Regions from separate parts of the Streptomyces sp. P9-2 genome, predicted to be linked through region 1. Evidence: riboswitches for the same ligand, from Rfam matches in the RefSeq annotation. Region 1 holds a riboswitch; the other holds the start of a gene.
The links. A riboswitch is a leader RNA that binds a small molecule or an ion and turns the genes downstream of it on or off. The one in region 1 is predicted to bind glycine.
Positions count from the first base shown of each region.

Region 2: linked by a shared signal. The riboswitch ahead of gcvP (aminomethyl-transferring glycine dehydrogenase) and the one ahead of gcvT (glycine cleavage system aminomethyltransferase GcvT) in region 1 are both predicted to bind glycine.

Region 1 covers NZ_CP192633.1:4,707,320-4,717,141, reverse strand. The annotation lists gene ACQY0Z_RS21690 (ABC transporter permease) at 1-147, opposite strand, end outside; gene ACQY0Z_RS21685 (ABC transporter permease) at 149-1,153, opposite strand; gene ACQY0Z_RS21680 (ABC transporter substrate-binding protein) at 1,261-2,931, opposite strand; gene ACQY0Z_RS21675 (enhanced serine sensitivity protein SseB C-terminal domain-containing protein) at 3,366-4,148, opposite strand; gene ACQY0Z_RS21670 (enhanced serine sensitivity protein SseB) at 4,245-5,021, opposite strand; gene ACQY0Z_RS21665 (AAA family ATPase) at 5,452-6,120, opposite strand; glycine riboswitch at 6,343-6,442, shown strand; glycine riboswitch at 6,443-6,566, shown strand; gene gcvT (glycine cleavage system aminomethyltransferase GcvT) at 6,601-7,719, shown strand; gene gcvH (glycine cleavage system protein GcvH) at 7,843-8,220, shown strand; gene glyA (serine hydroxymethyltransferase) at 8,235-9,494, shown strand; gene ACQY0Z_RS21645 (L-serine ammonia-lyase) at 9,661-9,822, shown strand, end outside.
Region 2 covers NZ_CP192633.1:4,148,631-4,158,452, reverse strand. The annotation lists gene ACQY0Z_RS19045 (DUF5999 family protein) at 4-204, shown strand; gene ACQY0Z_RS19040 (LacI family DNA-binding transcriptional regulator) at 445-1,470, shown strand; gene ACQY0Z_RS19035 (TOBE domain-containing protein) at 1,512-1,907, shown strand; gene modA (molybdate ABC transporter substrate-binding protein) at 2,066-2,839, shown strand; gene modB (molybdate ABC transporter permease subunit) at 2,836-3,669, shown strand; gene ACQY0Z_RS19020 (ABC transporter ATP-binding protein) at 3,673-4,731, shown strand; gene gcvP (aminomethyl-transferring glycine dehydrogenase) at 4,801-7,686, opposite strand; glycine riboswitch at 7,861-7,956, opposite strand; gene ACQY0Z_RS19010 (PRC-barrel domain-containing protein) at 8,070-8,444, shown strand; gene ACQY0Z_RS19005 (DNA polymerase IV) at 9,121-9,822, opposite strand, start outside.

The DNA.
Region 1 (9,822 bases):
GATGATGACGGCGCCGACGATCGCCATCTTGCTGGACTTCAGCCGGCGGAAGGCCTCCCGCCAGAGGCTGGCACCGGTGCTGGTCTCGCTGACGGCCGTCAGTTCCGCGAGACGCTGGATCTTCTCGGACTTGGTGGCGACAGCCATGTCAGTGCACCCGCACTCTCGGGTCGATGATGCTGTACGCCAGGTCCACCAGCAGGTTGATCAGGACGTACACCATCGCGATGAACATGATGAACCCGACGAGCACCGGGTAGTCACGGCCGTCGATCGACGTCTTGATGAAGTTGCCGATGCCGTTGAAGGAGAACACGGACTCGGTGAGGACGGCTCCGGAGAGCAGGGAGCCGGTGAGCAGACCGACCGACGTGATCACGGGCAGCAGGGCGTTGCGCAGCACGTGACGGCCGCGGACGACGCTGCGCTTGAGGCCCTTGGCCTGGGCGGTGCGCACGTAGTCCTCGTCCTGCACCTCGAGCACGCTGGCGCGGGTCATGCGCACGATGACCGCGAGCGGGATGGAGGCGAGGGTGACGGCAGGCAGGATCAGGTGGTGGATCGCGTTCCACGAGGCGTCGAACTCACCGGTGAGCACACCGTCAAGGACGGCGAAGCCGGTGACCTCGGTGGCGTTGATGCCGGTGTCGAGGCGTCCGTAGCTGGGGAAGAAGCCCAGCTTCACGGCGAGGACTTCCTTGAGGATCAGGCCCAGGAAGAAGACGGGGATGCAGATGCCCACGAGCGAGCCGGAGACGGCGCTGACGTCGAGCCAGCCGCCGCGCTTGCGGGCGGCGAGGTAACCGAGGGGGATGCCGATCGCCACGGCGATGAGCATGGCCAGCAGGGACAGCTCCACCGTCGCCGGGAACCGGAGGAAGAACTCGTCCGTGACGGGCTGACCGGTCTGGACGGAGGTTCCCAGGTCGCCTTCGAAGATGCGCTTGAGGAAGCGCCAGTACTGGACGTAAATGGGCTGGTCCAGCCCGAGCGCACGGTTGATGCGCGCCACTTCGGCCTCGGTGGCCCTCTCCCCCAGGATCGCTGAGGCGGGTCCACCGGGCAGCCGGTCGAGCCACAGGAAGAGCAGAACCGACAGGCCGAGCAGCGTGGGTATGAGCTGGAGCAGTCTTCGTACGACGAGACGCAGCACCCCGCTTGCCCCTTTCTTGCGTGTTGTCTTACATGAACGGACCCGCCCGGCCGCCGAGTTGCGACGGCCGGGCGGACCCCCCCGTTATCGATTTCCTGCCGGTGTGCCTACTTGAAGGAGGCCTCGGAGAAGACTTCCTGCGTCAGCGGCGAGACCTTCGGCGGGTTGACGTTCTTGCCGAAGGCGATGGCCGGCGGGGACGACGAGATCGGGACGCCGGGCAGGTAGTCCATGATGACCTCGTTGGCCTTCTCGTAGGCCGCGGTGCGCTCGTCGGCCTTGCCCATCTTCGAGCCGGCGTTCACCGCGTCGAAGACCTTCTTGTCCTTGAAGCCCCACTGCTTGTCGTACCCGGCGAACCAGGTGCCGATGAAGTTGTAGCCGTCGTTGAAGTCACCGGTCCAGCCGAGCATGTGCAGGGCGCAGGAGCCGGCCTCGGTGGCGTCCAGGTAGTCCGGGGCCCACTTCATGGCCTTCGGCTTGACCGTGATGCCGGACTTCTCGAGGTCGGCCTTCATCAGCTCGAACAGGTCCTGCGGGGCAGGCATGTACGGGCGGGTGACCTCGGTCGGGTAGCAGAACTCGATGGTCAGGTTCTGGGCGCCGGCCTTCTTCAGCAGCTGCTTGGCCTTGGCGGGGTCGTACGGGTACTTCGTGACGTTCTTGGAGTAGCCCGCGATCGTGTCCGGCATGAACTGGTCGGCCACCTTGCCGCCCTCGGGCAGCTGGGTCTTGACCAGGTTCTCCTTGTCGATCGACTGCGCGATCGCCTGGCGGACTTCCTTCTTCTTCAGGGCCGGGTTCGCCGACTGGCTCATGCCCACGTAGAAGAGGTTGAAGACGCCACGGGTCGGGACGACGTAGCCCTGGTCCTCGAGGGTCTTGACGTCGGCCGGGGCGACGAGGTCGTAGCCGTCGATGTCACCGGCCTGGAGCGCCTGGCGGCGGCCCTCCTCGGTGTCGATCGTGCGGAAGACCAGGTTCTTGATCTTGGCCTTCTCGCCCCAGTAGTCGTCGAAGCGCTCGAGGGTGACTTCCTTGTTGCCCTTGTTCCACTTGACGATCTTGTACGGGCCGGTGCCGGCGACCGTGCCGGCCTCCTGGCTGTACTTGGGGTACGTGATGGCGTCGCCCTTGGCGGTCGCCTCCTGCTTCTCGTACTCCTTGATCGCCTTCGGCGAGTGGATGGCGAGGGCGTTCAGCGAGAAGCCGCCGGGGAGGTTCGCGGAGGGCTGCTTGACCTCGATGACGGCGGTGTTCTCGTCCTTCGCGGTGCAGCTCTTGTAGTTCGCCTCGGGCGTCTCCGGGTCCTCGTTCTTCGCGAACCCGCCCATGATGGTCTGCCAGTAGTAGGAGACCGCGCTCGACTGGTAGGTGCCCTTCCAGTTGAACCAGTGGTCGTAGTTGGCGCAGACCGCGGCGGCGTTGAACGCCTCGCCGTCGTGGAACTTCACGCCCTTGCGGAGGTTGAAGGTCCAGACGGTGCCGGCGTCGTTGCTCGACCAGGTCTCGGCGAGGCCGCCGACCAGCTTGGTGCCGCCCGACTCGTGCTCGAGGAGGGCCTCGAACGCCTGGCGGGTCACGCGGAAGGTCTCACCGTCGCTCGCGAGGGCAGGGTCCAGGGATCCCGGGTCGCCCGCACCGGCGAACACGAAGGTGTCCTTCTTGCCGCCGCTCTCGTTGTCGCTGTCCCGCTCGCTGGCGCAGCCCGTGGCGATCAGGCCGACCGCGACCGCGGCCGTGATCGCCCGAGCGGCTCGGGTCTTGAATATGCGCATACTGGGGCCACTCCGGGTCCGCTATGTGGATGCATCTTGACCGGCCGAACACTACAGACGTTCGCAGTGAGTCAGGAACAGTCCGGATAGCGGTGATACCTACCTGAGATCTGAACAGTCGACATACGGGACTGTTCCGGCATCTTCGCGCGATGATTTAACACCCCGGACACGAATGACACCCCGGCAAGTGCCGTCCACGAGGCCCGGGATGGGCGTGAAGGCGCGGTGAAACCGCAGGTGACAGGGGGTCAGCGCGAGGTTGCTGATCGCAATCGACGGAATCTGACGGAATCCGAGCGGGGGACGGGTCGGGACAGGAGCCGCAGCGCCGCCCATTGTCCACATGCTGGACATGAGTGACGCTGCGTCACCATGCGTGAGGCCCCCGGCGGCGGGGCAGCCGCGCCGGGAGCCTCGGGAAGACGTACCGGTCAGAGGCGGTGCGCGGGCGGATAGCCGTAGCCCGCGGCGGGGGCCGGGGCGTGCGCCTCACGGTCGTAGAACGGACGCCCGTTGACGCGCAGCCACATCGCCACCGGGTCGTGCTCGTCGGACATGGCGACCGTGGAGACGGGCAGTCCGTCGGGCACGGCGGGCAGCGACTGCCGCATCATCTGCCGTACCGACTCCACGGCGGGCGGCGAGGTGTCGTACACGTCCAGGCCGATGGCGAGGTACGGCGCGCCCAGCGCGGGCTGCACCCAGGCGCGGCGCAGCGCGCGCACGGCCGGGGTGCGGTGGGCGTTCTGCGCGAGGAGGGCGTAGAACTGCGGGATCTCGATGGCCGGTTCGGACAGGCGCAGCGGACCGGCGGGCTGCTGGTCGAGTCCGCCGGCGATGCGGCGCAGGTCGAGCCAGGGGATGCCGACGCCGCCGCCGGGCGCGTGCGGGTTGAGCCAGAGGCCGTAGCGGTCCGGGTAGAGCGCGCGGGCCACCTCGAGCCCGTCGACCACCTCGTACGAACGGTTCCAGCCGCTGGCGGACAGCTCCTGGGCGGAGGTCACGCAGGGCGCGTAGCCGTGGCCGTCGACCTCCATGGTCCCGTACTGGGCGTCGGGCGAGCCGGCCTGGCCCTGCCAGAGCAGCATCCAGACCCTGCCGGACGAGGGGGTGGCGAGGGCGCGCAGCAAGGCCTCGTAGGCGTCGTAACGCCCGGGCGTCACCTGGCGCAGCATGTGCTCGACCTGTCCGGCCGCCGCGGTGCCAGCGCTCACTTGTATCGCCCCTCCGTACAACACCCTGCCGGCCAATGCCCCTAGCTTAAGCCGACGGTCTCCGGCGGTCTGCGGTCAGTGCGCGGAAGGTGCGCGTCAGGCGCGCTGGTAGAAGGGGCGGACCTTGGCGCGCAGCCAGTCGCCGACCGGGTCCTGGGCGACGTCGAGGACGACGAGGTTGACCGGCCAGCGGGCGGGGCTGCGGCCCAGCGCGCGGCCGAGGGCGTCCAGCGGCAGCGCGCGCGGGTCGCCCTCCCAGTGCAGCAGCTCCACGCCGACGAACAGCACGGGGTCGGCCGTCTCGATGGCGGCCAGGCAGCGGCGGGCCGTCGCCACCACCCCGATGGCGTCGAACTCCTGCGAGGCGGCGGCGAGGAAGTCCACCGGGTCGTCCTGCCAGTCCGGTTCGAACAGCCGGACGCGGCCGCCGCCCGCCGGGCCCTCCAGCGGGGAGCGTCCGGCGCGGCACAGCTCGGCCACCGCGGGCGGCGGCAGCGGGACGGCGACCGTGCCGCCCGGGTTGACCACGATGCCGGCCTGCGGGGGCAGTCCGCGGGCGAACTCCACGGCGGGCGCCATGGTGCAGCCCATGTGGGAGCCGACGACCTGGCGGAACTGCTCCTCGGAGCTGAAGACCGGCACGTAGGCCTGGCCGTCCAGTTCCATGGTGGGCAGGTCGAGGGGGCCGCTGTGCGGGCCGCCGCCCTTGGGCAGGGGTACCCAGAGGAAGCTGCGGCCGAGGACCTCGACGATGCGGGCTCCCGCCGAGGGGACGCCGAGGGAGGCGGAGAGCGCCTCCTCCAGTTCGTTGCCGGGCCACCCGCCGTGCGGGTGGAAGTGCGTCCGGTCCGGGATGTCCGCCGGGAAGTCCATCTGTCGCCCACCGTCTGCCTGATGCCACTGCTTGCCGGAAAGGCTAGCCGGTCAGCGGCGGCGGCGGCCCCGCGCGGGGCCGCCGCCGGCCGGTCATCCGGTTCCACCGCCCCGGCACAGGGCGCACGCCGACCCGACAACCGGTACGCCGCCCCGGCACAGGGCGTGCCGATCGGTCAACCGGTGAAGCCGACCCCGCACAGGGCGCACACCGACCCGACAACCGGTACGCCGCCCCGGCACAGGCGCGCGCCGACCCGACAACCGGTGTCGCCCATCCGGCACCGAACACACGCCGACCGGTCAACCGGTGAAGGCCGACCTGGCACAGGGCGTGCCGACCGGTCGACCGGTGAAGCCGACCCCGCACAGGGCGTGCACCGACCCGACAGCCGGTGAAGCCGGCCCGGCCAGGGCGTGCGCCGACCCGTCAACCGGTGAAGCCGATGCGGCGCAGCGTGTTCGCGGCGTCCCGGTCGACGAGTACCGCCGAGGCGCAGCCCTCCGGGACCCGGCCGGACTCCACCGCGTCCAGCAGCCGGGCGCACGCGGTGCGGTGGCGGCGGAAGGCGTAGCGCGAGACGCCCCGGCCCCGCTCCAACTGCCCGGCCAGGGCCTCCTCCGGCGGGACGTCGAGGAGCAGCAGGTGCAGCGCGGCCCCGCGGCGGCGGGCCTCGCGGGCCAGCCAGCGCCGTACCCAGGTCTGGGTGCCGCAGTCGTGCACGACGACCGGCCGGCCGGAGCGCAGCACACGGCGCAGTCCCGCGTAGTGGGCGAGCCGGACCAGCGGCCGGTAGACCGCGTACGGCAGCAGGCGGGGCATGCGGCTGTCCCAGCGGTCGCGGGCGTCCTGGGAGTCGACGCGGTCGTCGTGCACCGCGCGCCGCATCAGCGTGGACTTGCCGCTGCCGGGCAGGCCGGTGACGACGACGAGGTCGCGGGGGCCGAAGAGCAGGGCGCGCGGACTGCGTCCCGCGCGGGCGCGCAGGTCCTGGACGAGGGGGGCGGGCGCCGCGTCGCGGGCGCCGTCGGCCCGGTGCGCGTGCTGCCGCGGCAGCGCGACGCCTGTGGTGCCGGCGTACGCCGTGGGCCTGTTCACCGTGGTCGTCCTCCCCTGGGGCCGGATATGGAGGTCCGATCCCCGCCGCGTGTAAAGAGAAGGTAATGCCAGGTCGCTCTCGGTTGCGTACTCATTCCGACACAGGCCTGTCACAGCTCCCTGTGACCGAGCCTGCACGAGCCGTGCACCCCCGGCAAGGCCCCCCTGCCGGTGTCCCACGATGCGTGCAATGATGAGCGCGCCAACTGCATACCGGCCGTTTGAATCCGCGCGGGAGAGTCCCCGGCACCTGTGCCGCCGGGGCGCCGAAGGAGCAAGTCCCTCCCTTGAATCTCTCAGGCACCGTTACCGCGCGGGCGAGGCACATCTGAAAAGCGGGCCGCCGTCGCAGTGCTCCGGCGACCCCACCCAAGGTGCAAGTCCTGACCTCCGTGACACGGGTGGTCATGGCGAACCTCTCAGGTTCCGATGACAGATGGGGAGGAACGACCTCGCCGTCATGCCTTGGGAGACCGACCGATGAGCAGTACCGACCCCCGCCGCACCGCGCTCGATGCCCTGCATCGGTCGCTCGGCGCGACGATGACCGACTTCGCCGGCTGGGACATGCCCCTTCGCTACGGCTCCGAGCGCGACGAGCACAACGCCGTGCGCACGAAGGCCGGCCTCTTCGACCTCTCGCACATGGGTGAGATCACGGTCACCGGCCCGCAGGCCGCCGCCCTCCTCGACCACGCGCTGGTGGGCAACATCTCGGGCGTGAAGCCGGGCCGCGCCCGCTACACGATGATCTGCCGTGAGGACGGCGGCATCCTGGACGACCTGATCGTCTACCGCCTGGGCGAGACCGAGTACATGGTCGTGGCCAACGCCTCCAACGCCCAGGTGGTGCTGGACGCGCTGACCGAGCGGGCCGCGGGCTTCGACGCCGAGGTGCGCGACGACCGCGACGCCTACGCGCTGCTGGCCGTGCAGGGCCCCGAGTCCCCGGCGATCCTGAAGAGCCTGACCGACGCCGACCTGGACGGCCTGAAGTACTACGCCGGCCTGCCGGGCACCGTGGCCGGGGTCCCCGCGCTGATCGCCCGCACCGGCTACACCGGCGAGGACGGCTTCGAGCTGTTCGTGAAGCCGGAGCACGCCGTGGAGCTGTGGCAGGCGCTGACCAAGGCGGGCGAGGGCCACGGCCTGGTCCCGTGCGGTCTGTCCTGCCGGGACACGCTCCGCCTGGAGGCGGGCATGCCGCTGTACGGCAACGAGCTGAGCACCTCCCTCACGCCCTTCGACGCCGGTCTGGGCCGGGTGGTGAAGTTCGAGAAGGAGGGCGACTTCGTGGGCCGCGCCGCCCTCGCCGAGGCCGCCGGGCACGCCGAGAAGAACCCGCCGCGCGTCCTGGTCGGCCTGGTCGCCCACGGCCGCCGGGTGCCGCGCGCCGGGTACGCCGTGGTCGCCGGCGGCGAGAAGATCGGCGAGGTCACCTCCGGCGCCCCCTCCCCCACCCTGGGGAAGCCGATCGCCATGGCCTACGTCGACGCCGCCCACGCGGAGCCGGGCACCGAGGGCGTCGGTGTGGACATCCGCGGCAGCCACGAGCCGTACGACGTCGTGGCGCTGCCGTTCTACAAGCGGCAGAAGTGACACCGTCGTAGCCGGCCCCCGGGCGGCTTCCGCGCGTCCGCGGCACGGGGTTCCCACCCGTCCGGCCGCTTCGCGTGCCCTCCCCGTCATCAGCAGTTTCCCGCGTACAGGAGAATTCAGGCCATGAGCAACCCCCAGCAGCTGCGCTACAGCAAGGAGCACGAGTGGCTGTCGGCCGCCGAGGACGGCGTGTCGACGGTCGGCATCACGGAGCACGCGGCCAACGCGCTCGGCGACGTGGTCTTCGTCCAGCTCCCCGAGGTCGGTGACACGGTGACCGCGGGCGAGACCTGCGGCGAGCTGGAGTCCACCAAGTCCGTCAGCGACCTGTACTCCCCCGTCTCCGGCGAGGTCACCGAGGTCAACGAGGACGTGGTGAACGACCCGGCGCTGGTGAACTCGGCCCCCTTCGAGGGCGGCTGGCTGTTCAAGGTGCGGGTCACCGACGAGCCGGCCGACCTGCTGTCCGCCGCCGAGTACGACGCGTTCGTCGCGGGCTGAGGAGCCAGAGCCGTATGTCGCTTCTGAACACGCCGCTGCACGAGCTCGACCCGGCGGTGGCCGCCGCCGTCGACGCCGAGCTGCACCGGCAGCAGTCCACCCTCGAGATGATCGCCTCGGAGAACTTCGCCCCGGTCGCGGTCATGGAGGCCCAGGGCTCGGTCCTCACCAACAAGTACGCCGAGGGCTACCCCGGCCGCCGCTACTACGGCGGCTGCGAGCACGTCGACGTGATCGAGCAGATCGCCATCGACCGGGTGAAGGAGCTGTTCGGCGCCGAGCACGCCAACGTCCAGCCGCACTCGGGCGCCCAGGCCAACGCGGCCGCGATGTTCGCGCTGCTGAAGCCGGGCGACACGATCATGGGTCTGAACCTCGCGCACGGCGGGCACCTCACCCACGGCATGAAGATCAACTTCTCCGGCAAGCTCTACAACGTGGTCGCGTACCACGTGGGCGACGACGGCCAGGTCGACATGGCCGAGGTCGAGCGTCTCGCCAAGGAGAACAAGCCGAAGCTGATCGTCGCCGGCTGGTCGGCGTACCCGCGTCAGCTGGACTTCGCCGCGTTCCGCCGGATCGCGGACGAGGTCGGCGCGTACCTCATGGTCGACATGGCGCACTTCGCCGGTCTGGTCGCCGCGGGCCTGCACCCGAACCCGGTGCCGCACGCCCACGTCGTCACGACCACCACGCACAAGACCCTCGGCGGTCCGCGCGGCGGTGTGATCCTGTCCACGGCCGAGCTGGCCAAGAAGATCAACTCCGCCGTGTTCCCGGGCCAGCAGGGCGGTCCGCTGGAGCACGTGGTCGCCGCCAAGGCGGTCGCGTTCAAGGTCGCCGCGAGCGAGGACTTCAAGGAGCGGCAGCGCCGCACCCTGGAGGGCGCCCGCATCCTGGCCGAGCGTCTGGTGCGGGACGACGTGAAGGCCGTGGGCGTGGACGTGCTGTCCGGCGGCACGGACGTGCACCTCGTCCTGGTGGACCTGCGGAACTCGGAGCTGGACGGCCAGCAGGCCGAGGACCGGCTGCACGAGGTCGGGATCACCGTCAACCGGAACGCGATCCCGAACGACCCGCGCCCGCCGATGGTCACCTCGGGTCTGCGGATCGGCACGCCCGCCCTCGCCACCCGCGGCTTCACGGCCGAGGACTTCGCCGAGGTCGCGGACGTGATCGCGGAGGCGCTGAAGCCGTCGTACGACGCCGAGGCGCTCCGGGACCGGGTCACGGCGCTGGCCGCGAAGCACCCGTTGTACCCCGGTCTGCGGTAATTCCGTCCCCTTTTTTCACGGACGTACGGGGCATCGCGCACACTGGGTCGGTGGGCGCGGTGCCCCGCACCATGCGGCGCATGAACGATTCATCACCCCCTCCGGCCCACTGAACCGCCCTTCCCCGGTGGACAGCGTCGTCCGCCGAACCCTGAGGAGTCCTCCCGTGGCCATCTCGGTCTTCGACCTGTTCTCGATCGGTATCGGCCCGTCCAGCTCGCACACGGTCGGCCCCATGCGGGCGGCCCGGATGTTCGCCCGGCGGCTGCGCAACGAGGACCTCCTGGACTCCGTCGCCTCGGTGCGCGCGGAGCTGTACGGCTCGCTG
Region 2 (9,822 bases), 560 kb from region 1:
CCCATGTGCCAGCACCAGCCACCGTGCCCCTCAGCCGACTCCGCCGACCGGGAATCCGCCCGTCTCGTGGCGCACCACCCGGAGCAGGGCTGGAGCCTGCTGTGCAACGGTGTCGTGCTCTTCGAGGACACCGGTGAACTCCTGCCCGACGGCAGGATCATCGCCCCGCAGCGGTCCCGGGACGTCACGCTGACGTCCGCCTGAGCGCGACCGGGCGGGACGGGGCCGCCCGGGGAATCACAGGGGCCGGACCGCGGGGCGACGCCTCCGCGACCCGGCCCCGAAGCGTGTGCACTGCTCCTCACCCACCGTGGCCCGGCGGAAGGGCACGGTGACCGCCGCCAGGCGAGGCCCGCGGTGTGACCGGTGCCGCCTTTCCCCATGCGCCCGCTTTCCGGAAGACTTCTGGAAGTTTCGCGGGATCCCGTCTCGGAGGAGGGGCAAGTGGCAGCACAGGAGGCCGACGCCGGGAGCAGGGTCACCATCACCGAGATCGCCCGGCAGGCCGGGGTCTCCGTGCCGACCGTCTCCCGCGTGGTCAACGGCCGCTCCGACGTCTCCCCGCAGACCCGCGCCCGCGTCGAGGACCTGCTGCGCCGCCACGGCTACCGCCGGCGCCCCGCCTCGTCCCCCACCCGGCCCGCCCTGCTCGACCTGGTCTTCAACCAACTCGGCAGCCCCTGGGCCGTGGAGATCATCCGTGGCGTCGAGGAGGAGGCCCACACCGCCGGCGTGGGCACCGTGGTGTCGGCGATCCACGGGCGTTCCGGCGACGCCCGCGAGTGGGTCCGCGGCCTGCGGGCGCGCGCCTCGGACGGCGTCATCCTCGTCACCTCCGCCCTGTCCTCCCTCCACGAGGAGTTGAGCGTCCTGGGCGTACCCCTGGCCGTCGTGGACCCGGACGGCTCCCCCGGCCTGGACGTCCCCACCATCGGCGCCGCCAACTGGTCCGGAGGCCTCGCCGCCACCCAGCATCTGCTGTCCCTCGGGCACCGCAGGATCGGTCTGATCGCCGGCCCGCCCCGCCTGCTCTGTTCCCGCGCCCGCCTCGACGGCTACCGCGCCGCGCTGGAGGGAGCGGGCGTCACCCCCGACGAGGCACTCGTCGTGCCCGGCGACTTCCGCCCCGAGGCCGGCTACGCGGGCTGCCACGCCCTGCTCGACCTGCCCGAGCCGCCCACCGCGGTCTTCGCCGCCAGCGACCAGATGGCGCTCGGGGCCATCGAGGCGCTGCGCGGCCGGGGACTGCGGGTGCCGCAGGACATGAGCGTCGTCGGCTTCGACGACCTCCCGGAGGTGCGCTGGTCGGCCCCGCCGCTCACCACGGTCCGCCAGCCCCTCGCCGACATGGGCGCCCTCGCCGTCCGCACGGTGCTCCGCCTCACCCGCGGCGAACAGCCGGACTCGCCCCGTGTGGAGCTCGGCACCGACCTGGTGGTGCGGGCGAGCACGGCGCCGCCCGCGTCGTAGCCGGCACGCCCCGGCGGGCGCGGCACCCTATCGTGACCGGCATGCAGTCCTACACGATCGGTCAGGCAGCGCGGCTGCTCGGCGTCAGCCCGGACACCGCACGCCGCTGGGCGGACGCGGGACGCCTCACCACCCACCGCGACGACGCCGGACGCCGGGTGGTCGACGGCCGCGACCTGGCGGCGTTCTCCGTCGAACTGGCCAAGGCGGCCACGCCCGAGGAGGACACCCCGTACACCTCGGCCCGCAACGCGTTCCCCGGCATCGTCACGGCGATCAAACTCGGCGACGTCGCCGCCCAGGTGGAGATCCAGGCGGGCCCGCACCGCCTGGTCTCCCTGCTGACACGGGAGGCGGTCGAGGAACTGGGCCTGGAGGTCGGGGTCGAGGCGACGGCCCGGGTGAAGTCGACAAACGTTCATATCGACCGGACGTGAGGGTGCTCTTCATAGAAGCGCACATGCAAGGCTGAGTCTTCGTGAAACCTCGCTCACACGAAGAGACAGGTGCACTGTGCCTCGCAGATGCGCCATGATGAGGAGGCGCGGGGTGAGCGTCCCCGCGGACGCCCGCCGATGTCAGGGAGTGCCTTCGCATGATCCGTTCCGCCCGCCTCACCGTCGGCACGGCCGCCCTCGCGTTCCTCACCGCTCTCGGGCTCACCGCCTGTTCCTCGTCGTCCTCCTCGTCGGAGAGCGGCACCGTGACCGTGTTCGCCGCGGCCTCGCTGAAGGAGAGCTTCACGGAGCTGGGCGAGCTGTTCGAGAAGGAACACCCGGGCACCGAGGTGACCTTCAACTTCAACGGCAGCGACTCCCTGGCCGCCGGCATCGTGGGCGGCGCCCCCGCCGACGTCTTCGCCGCCGCCAACACGTCCACGATGGCGCGCGTGACGGACGAGAAGCTCACGGCGGGCGATCCCGTCACCTTCGCGCGCAACCGCCTGACCATCGCCACCGCCCCCGGCAACCCGCACGGCATCGACTCGCTGAAGGACCTGACCGCGCCTCGTCTGAAGGTCGTGCTCTGCGACGTGCGCGTGCCGTGCGGCAGCGCCGCCCTGAAGGCCCTCTCAGCGGCCGGGGCCGACGTCACGCCCGACTCCTACGAACAGGACGTGAAGAGCGCCCTCACCAAGGTGCAGCTCAACGAGGCGGACGCCGCCGTCGTGTACCGCACGGATGTGAGGGCGGCCGGTGACAAGGTGGACGGCGTGGATTTCCCGGAGGCCGCGCAGGCCGTCAACGACTATCCGATCGCCCGGCTCGAGAACGCCCCCAACGCCTCGGCCGCGGACGACTTCGTCGCGCTCGTGACGTCGGCGGAGGGGCGGAAGGCGCTCGCGAAGGCCGGTTTCCTCGCGCCGTGACCAGCACCGCCCAGGACGCCCCTCGCAAGGCCCGTCGCCCCCGCGCGCCCGGCCGCCGTGTCCCGCTCGCCCTCCTCGCGCCCGCCCTGATCGGCCTGGCGTTCCTTCTCGTACCCCTGCTGGCCCTCGTCGTACGGGCGCCCTGGAGCGACCTGCCCGAGCAGCTGACCAGCCCGGCCGTGTGGGACGCGCTGCGTCTGTCGCTGATCTGCGCGACCACGGCGACCGCGCTGAGCCTGGTGGTCGGGGTGCCGCTGGCCTGGCTGCTGGCCCGCACCGACTTCCCCGGGCGGAGTCTGGTGCGCGCCCTGGTGACGCTGCCGCTGGTGCTGCCGCCGGTGGTGGGCGGTGTCGCCCTGCTGCTGGCGCTGGGCCGCAACGGCATCGTGGGGCAATGGCTGGACGAGTGGTTCGGGATCACCCTGCCGTTCACCACCGCCGGGGTCGTGCTCGCCGAGACCTTCGTCGCGCTGCCGTTCCTGGTGATCAGCGTCGAGGGCACGCTGCGTGCCGCCGACCCGCGGTTCGAGGAGGCGGCCGCCACCCTCGGCGCGTCCCGCTTCACCGCGTTCCGCCGGGTCACCCTGCCGCTGATCGCCCCGGGCGTCGCGGCGGGCGCCGTGCTGGCCTGGGCCCGCGCGCTGGGCGAGTTCGGCGCGACGATCACCTTCGCCGGGAACTTCCCGGGCCGCACCCAGACCATGCCGCTCGCGGTCTACCTCGCCCTGCAGAACGACCCGGCCGCCGCGATCGCCCTCAGCCTCGTGCTGCTCGCGGTGTCGGTGGCCGTGCTGGCGGGGCTGCGGGACCGCTGGACGAGGGCGGTCTGACGCATGACGGCACACCCCTCATCGCAGGGCCTGGACGCGCACCTCGTCGTCGAGCGCGGCTCGTTCCGCCTCGACGTCGCGCTTTCGGCCGCGCCCGGTGACGTGGTCGCCCTGCTCGGGCCGAACGGGGCGGGCAAGACCACCGCCCTCCGGGCCCTCGCCGGGCTCTCCCCCCTCACCGGCGGCCATCTGCGCCTGGACGGCACGGACCTCGCCCGCACCCCGCCGGAGTCGCGTCCGGTGGGCGTCGTCTTCCAGGACTACCTGCTCTTCCCGCACCTCACCGCCCTCGACAACGTGGCGTTCGGCCCGCGCTGCCGGGGCACCGGCAAGAGCGAGGCCCGCGCGCGGGCCGCCGCGTGGCTGGAGCGGATGGGCCTGGCCGAGCATCTGGGCGCCAGGCCCAAGCGGCTCTCCGGCGGCCAGGCCCAGCGTGTGGCGCTCGCCCGCGCCCTGGCCACCGACCCGCGTCTGCTGCTCCTGGACGAGCCCCTCGCCGCCCTCGACGCCCGCACCCGGCTCGAGGTCCGGGCGCAACTGCGCCGCCACCTGGCCGACTTCGAGGCCGTCGCCGTCCTGGTGACGCACGATCCCCTGGACGCGATGGTGCTGGCCGACCGCCTGGTCGTCGTGGAGCGCGGCCGCGTGGTGCAGGAAGGCGCCCCCGCGGACATCGCCCGCCACCCGCGCACCGAGTACATCGCGCAGCTCGTCGGGCTGAACCTCTACCGCGGCCGGGCGGACGGCCACACCGTACGGCTCGACGCGGGGCCGGAGGTGAGCACCACGGAGGACTTGTCGGGGCCCGCGTTCGTCGCGTTCCCGCCGGGCGCGGTCACCCTGTACCGGAACCGGCCCACCGGCTCGAGCGCGCGCAATCTGTGGCGCTGCGAGGTGGCGGGGCTGGAGAGCCACGGCGACCAGATCCGCGTGGAGCTGACCGGCGAACTGCCCCTGGCCGCCGACCTCACCGCCGTCGCCGTGGCCGAACTGGGCCTGCACCCGGGCGCACCGGTCTGGGCGGCGGTGAAGGCCACGCAGACGCACGCCTACCCGGCCTGACGCGGCCCGTACGACGCGGAGGGGCCCCGCCCGGGCGAACCGGGCGGGGCCCCTTCACGGGCATGCGGATCAGTCCTCGTACGCGTCCGGCGGCGGGCAGGAGCAGACCAGGTTGCGGTCGCCGTAGGCCTGGTCGATGCGGCGCACCGGCGGCCAGTACTTGTCGGCGGCGTTCACCTCGCCCGGGAACACGGCCTCCTCGCGGGTGTAGGCGTGCTCCCACTCCCCGCCCAGCACCGTCGCCGTGTGCGGGGCGTTGCGCAGCGGGTTGTCGTCCGCGGGCCACTCGCCGGAGCCGACCTTCTCGATCTCGGCGCGGATGGCGATCATCGCCTCGCAGAACCGGTCGAGCTCGGTGAGGTCCTCGGACTCGGTGGGCTCGATCATCAGCGTGCCGGCCACCGGGAAGGACATGGTCGGCGCGTGGAAGCCGTAGTCGATGAGGCGCTTGGCCACGTCGTCGACGGTCACGCCGGTCGCCTTGGTGAGCGGGCGCAGGTCGATGATGCACTCGTGCGCGACGAGGCCGCCGGGGCCGGTGTAGAGCACGGGGTAGTGCGGCTCGAGGCGCTTGGCGATGTAGTTGGCGCTGAGCACGGCCACCTGCGTGGCGCGCTTCAGGCCCTCGCCGCCCATGAGGCGGACGTACGCCCAGGAGATGGGCAGGATACCCGCCGAGCCCCACGGGGCGGCCGAGATGGGCCCCACGCCCGTCTCCGGGCCGGCCTCGGGCTGCAGCGGGTGGTTCGGCAGGTACGGGGCGAGGTGGGCGCGGACGCCGACCGGGCCGACGCCGGGGCCGCCGCCGCCGTGCGGGATGCAGAACGTCTTGTGCAGGTTCAGGTGAGAGACGTCGCCGCCGAAGTGGCCCGGCTTGGCGAGGCCGACCAGGGCGTTGAGGTTGGCGCCGTCGACGTAGACCTGGCCGCCGGCCTCGTGCACCTGGGCGCAGATGTCGGCGACGTGCTCCTCGAAGACGCCGTGCGTCGACGGGTAGGTGATCATCAGCACGGCCAGCTCGTCGCGGTGCTGCTCGATCTTGGCGCGCAGGTCGTCGACGTCGACCTCGCCGTTCTCGGCGGTCCTGACGACGACGACCTTCATTCCGGCCATCACGGCGGACGCGGCGTTGGTGCCGTGCGCGGAGGACGGGATGAGGCAGACGGTGCGCTGCTCGTCGCCGTTGGCGCGGTGGTAGCCGCGGACGGCGAGCAGTCCGGCCAGCTCTCCCTGGGAGCCGGCGTTGGGCTGGAGGGACACCTTGTCGTAGCCGGTGACCTCGGCGAGACGTTCCTCCAGCTCGCGGATGAGCGTGAGGTAGCCCTCGGCCTGCTCGGCCGGGACGAACGGGTGCAGCTGGCCGAACTCGGGCCAGGTGACCGGCTCCATCTCGGTGGTCGCGTTGAGCTTCATGGTGCAGGAGCCCAGCGGGATCATGCCGCGGTCCAGCGCGTAGTCGCGGTCGGCGAGGCGGCGCAGGTAGCGCAGCATGGCCGTCTCGGAGCGGTGCTGGTGGAAGACGGGGTGGGTGAGGAAGTCGTCGGTGCGCAGCAGCGCGTCCGGCAGGGCGTCCCCGGCGGAGGCGTCCAGGGCCTCGACGTCGGCCTCGACGCCGAAGGCGCGCCACACGGCGGCGAGCTGGTCGCGGGTGGTGGTCTCGTCGCAGGCGACGGAGACGGTGTCGGCGTCGACGAGGCGCAGGTTGACGCCGTTGTCGCGGGCGGCGGCGACGACCTCGGCGGCCCGGCCCGCGACGCGCACGGTGAGGGTGTCGAACCAGGAGCCGTGGACGACCTCGGCGCCGCCTGCGCGCAGGCCCTCGGCGAGGATCGCGGCGTAGCGGTGGGTGCGGCGGGCGATGGTCCGCAGGCCCTCGGGGCCGTGGAAGACGGCGTACATGCCGGCCATGACGGCGAGCAGCACCTGGGCGGTGCAGATGTTGCTGGTGGCCTTCTCGCGGCGGATGTGCTGCTCACGCGTCTGCAGGGCCAGACGGTAGGCCTTGTTGCCGTCGGCGTCGACGGAGACGCCGACGAGGCGGCCGGGCAGGCTGCGGGCCATCTTGTCCTGGACGGCCATGTAGCCGGCGTGCGGACCGCCGAACCCCATGGGGACGCCGAAGCGCTGCGTGGTGCCCACCGCGATGTCCGCGCCCAGCTCCCCGGGGGACTTCAGCAGGGTGAGGGCGAGCAGGTCGGCGGCGACGGTGACGAGCGCGCCGCGCTCGTGCGCCTGGTCGATCACCGGCTTGATGTCCCGGACGGCGCCGGACGCGCCCGGGTACTGGATCAGGACGCCGTTGATCTCACGGCCGTCGAGCTCGGCGGGGATGCCGTCGCTCAGGTCGGCGACGACGACCTCGACGCCGGTCGGCTCGGCGCGGGTCTGGATGACGGCGATCGTCTGCGGGAGGGCGTCCGCGTCGACGAGGAAGAGGCCCTTCTTGTTCTTGCCCATGCGCCGGGACAGCGCCATCGCCTCGGCGGCGGCGGTGCCCTCGTCCAGCAGGGAGGCGCCGGACGTGGGAAGGCCGGTGAGGTCGGCGACCATCGTCTGGAAGTTCAGCAGCGCCTCGAGCCGGCCCTGCGAGATCTCCGGCTGGTACGGCGTGTAGGCCGTGTACCAGGCGGGGTTCTCCATGACGTTGCGCAGGATGACCGGCGGAGTGAAGGTGCCGTGGTAGCCCAGGCCGATCATGGAGCCGAGGACCTGGTTGCGGCCGGCGAGGCCGCGCAGCTCGGCGAGCACCTCGGCCTCGCTGCGGGCGCCGGGCAGGTCCAGCGCGTCGGCGTTCTTGATCACGTCGGGCACGGCGGCGGCGGTCAGCTCGTCGAGCGAGCCGTAGCCCACCTGGGCCAGCATCTTCGCCCGGGCCTCGTGGTCGGGGCCGATGTGGCGCTGCTCGAACGGGATTCCCTGTTCGAGCTCGGAGAGCGGGGTACGGGGGGCAGTCATTGAGGAGGCCTCCTGGTCCGACGACCTTCGAGGGGCACCACGGCGCAGGTGCCCGGACGGCCTCCCCCTCTGTCATCTCGACCTGAGAGCTTCACCGGAACGCCGCTGGCGGTCCGGTTTTCACCGTCGGTGAGAGCGGAAGCCGTCGACACCCGCCCTGCTTTCCAGAGTGACCTCGTCCGTGCGGTACGTGTGCCTGAGAGATTCCGGGGAGGATTTGCTCCTTCGGCGCCTCCGGTGGTGCCTGGAGGACTCTCCCGCACGGGGTCAGCGGCCGTTGCCAGCGTACCAGCGAGGTCAGGACCCCGGCCTTCGAGTGGCCGTTCCGCCGATTGTGCCTTTTTGTAGTGCTATCGGATGAGTTTGCTACGAGTGGAGGGCCCGTGCAGACCGACATCGACCCGCGTCACCTCATCGGCCGCAAGGCGTACGACCGCAACGGCACCCGCATCGGCACGATCGACGAGGTCTACCTCGACGACGCCACCGGCGTGCCGGAGTGGGCGGCGATACGCACCGGCCTGTTCAGCCGGGACGCCTTCGTCCCCCTGGAACCCAGCGAGCTGATCGACGGGGCCCTGCACGTGCCGTTCGAACGGTCCCTCGTCAAGGACGCCCCGGACTTCGGCGTCGGCCGCCACCTGTCGCCCGAGCAGGAGCTCCAGCTGTACCACCACTACGGCCTGGACGTCGGCTCCCCTCCCCCACTCCCGGACAGGGACTTCGGCAAACTGGCGGGCCAGGAGGAACACACCTGACACCACTGGGGGCGGCGGTCTATCGGTCCCTCCTCCCCACGGGCCCGGACCGCCCGCCCGAGCCACGACGTCCGCCTCACACCGCCGGGGACCGGCCCACAGCCCTGTTCCTATGCCCGGCCGCGCGGCCGTGTCGGCCCAGGAGCCGCCGGGCCGCAGCCGACGGGCAAGCCGTGAGCCACACGCCGAGGTGGTCTCCGCCAGTAGGAGCGCGCCTGGCGCCTCACGGCACCGGCGGATCCCGTTGGTCCGGCGGCTCACGGGCCCCGCCCGAACAATCGGGCTTCCGACGGTCGAGACGGAGACAGCGCCTCCGACCAGACCGGTCGCTCCGCCAGGCCGCGCCTGACGGCGAGCCGCCGAGACGCAGCCTGCGGTAAGCCGTCAGCCATGCGCCGAGCGGTCTCCGCCACCTCGGGCGCGTCGAGCCCGCACGGCAGCGGCGGATTCCCACTGGTCCGGGGGCTCACGGGTCCCGCCCGCGCCGTCGGGCTTGCAACGGCCGCGACGGAAGCCGCGGCACCCCCGGCCGGACCGGTTGCTCCGTCAGGCCGCGCCTGACGGCCAGCCGCAGGGGCGCAGCCTGCGGTAAGCCTCGGCCATGGGCCGAGTTGTCTCGCGTGCGCGTCCGGCGTCGCACGGCACCGGCCCGTTCCCTCGGGCACCGCCCGCCCCCTCACGCTTCCAGCGGCCGAGGCGGCTCCGCCTCCCCCGTCCCCATCGGCTCGGGCAACTCCGGTGGTGACTCCACCAGCGGCAGCGGGTCCGTTGCCTCCAGCTCCGGGTCGTCGACGCGGAACGTCTTCACTCGGCCCGGGGCCGAGCCGGGGGTTTCGAAGCGGACCGTTACGCGGCCCAGGCCGCTGCCCTGCACCCACCCGTGCCCGTACTCCGTGTGCCGGACGTCGTGGCCGGCGGGCCAGCGCCGCTCCGCCGGGACCTCCGGGCGCGGCTCGGGCGCCGGCTCGGACTCCGCGCCCTCGGCGACGTCCTCCCCCGCCCCGCCCACCGCCTGGGCGAACAGGTCCTCCTGCGTGTAGTCGGCCAGCCCGCTGACGCCGACGCCGAGCAGCCGTACGCCGCCCGTGGTGTCCACCGAGTCCAGCAGCCGCGCCGCCGCCTCGCGGACGACGGCCGGGTCGTCGGTGGGTCCGCGCAGGGTCTCGGAGCGGGTCAGCGTGGAGAAGTCGTACCGCCGTACCTTCAGCACGATCGTGCGCCCGGACAGCCCCGCGCCCCGCAGCCGCCGCACGCAGCGGTCGGCGAGCCGCTGCACCTCCAGGCCGACCCGCACCCGGTCGTGGATGTCCACGTCGTACGTGTCCTCGACGGACACCGACTTGGTCTCCCGCTCGGCGACGACGGGCCGGTCGTCGCG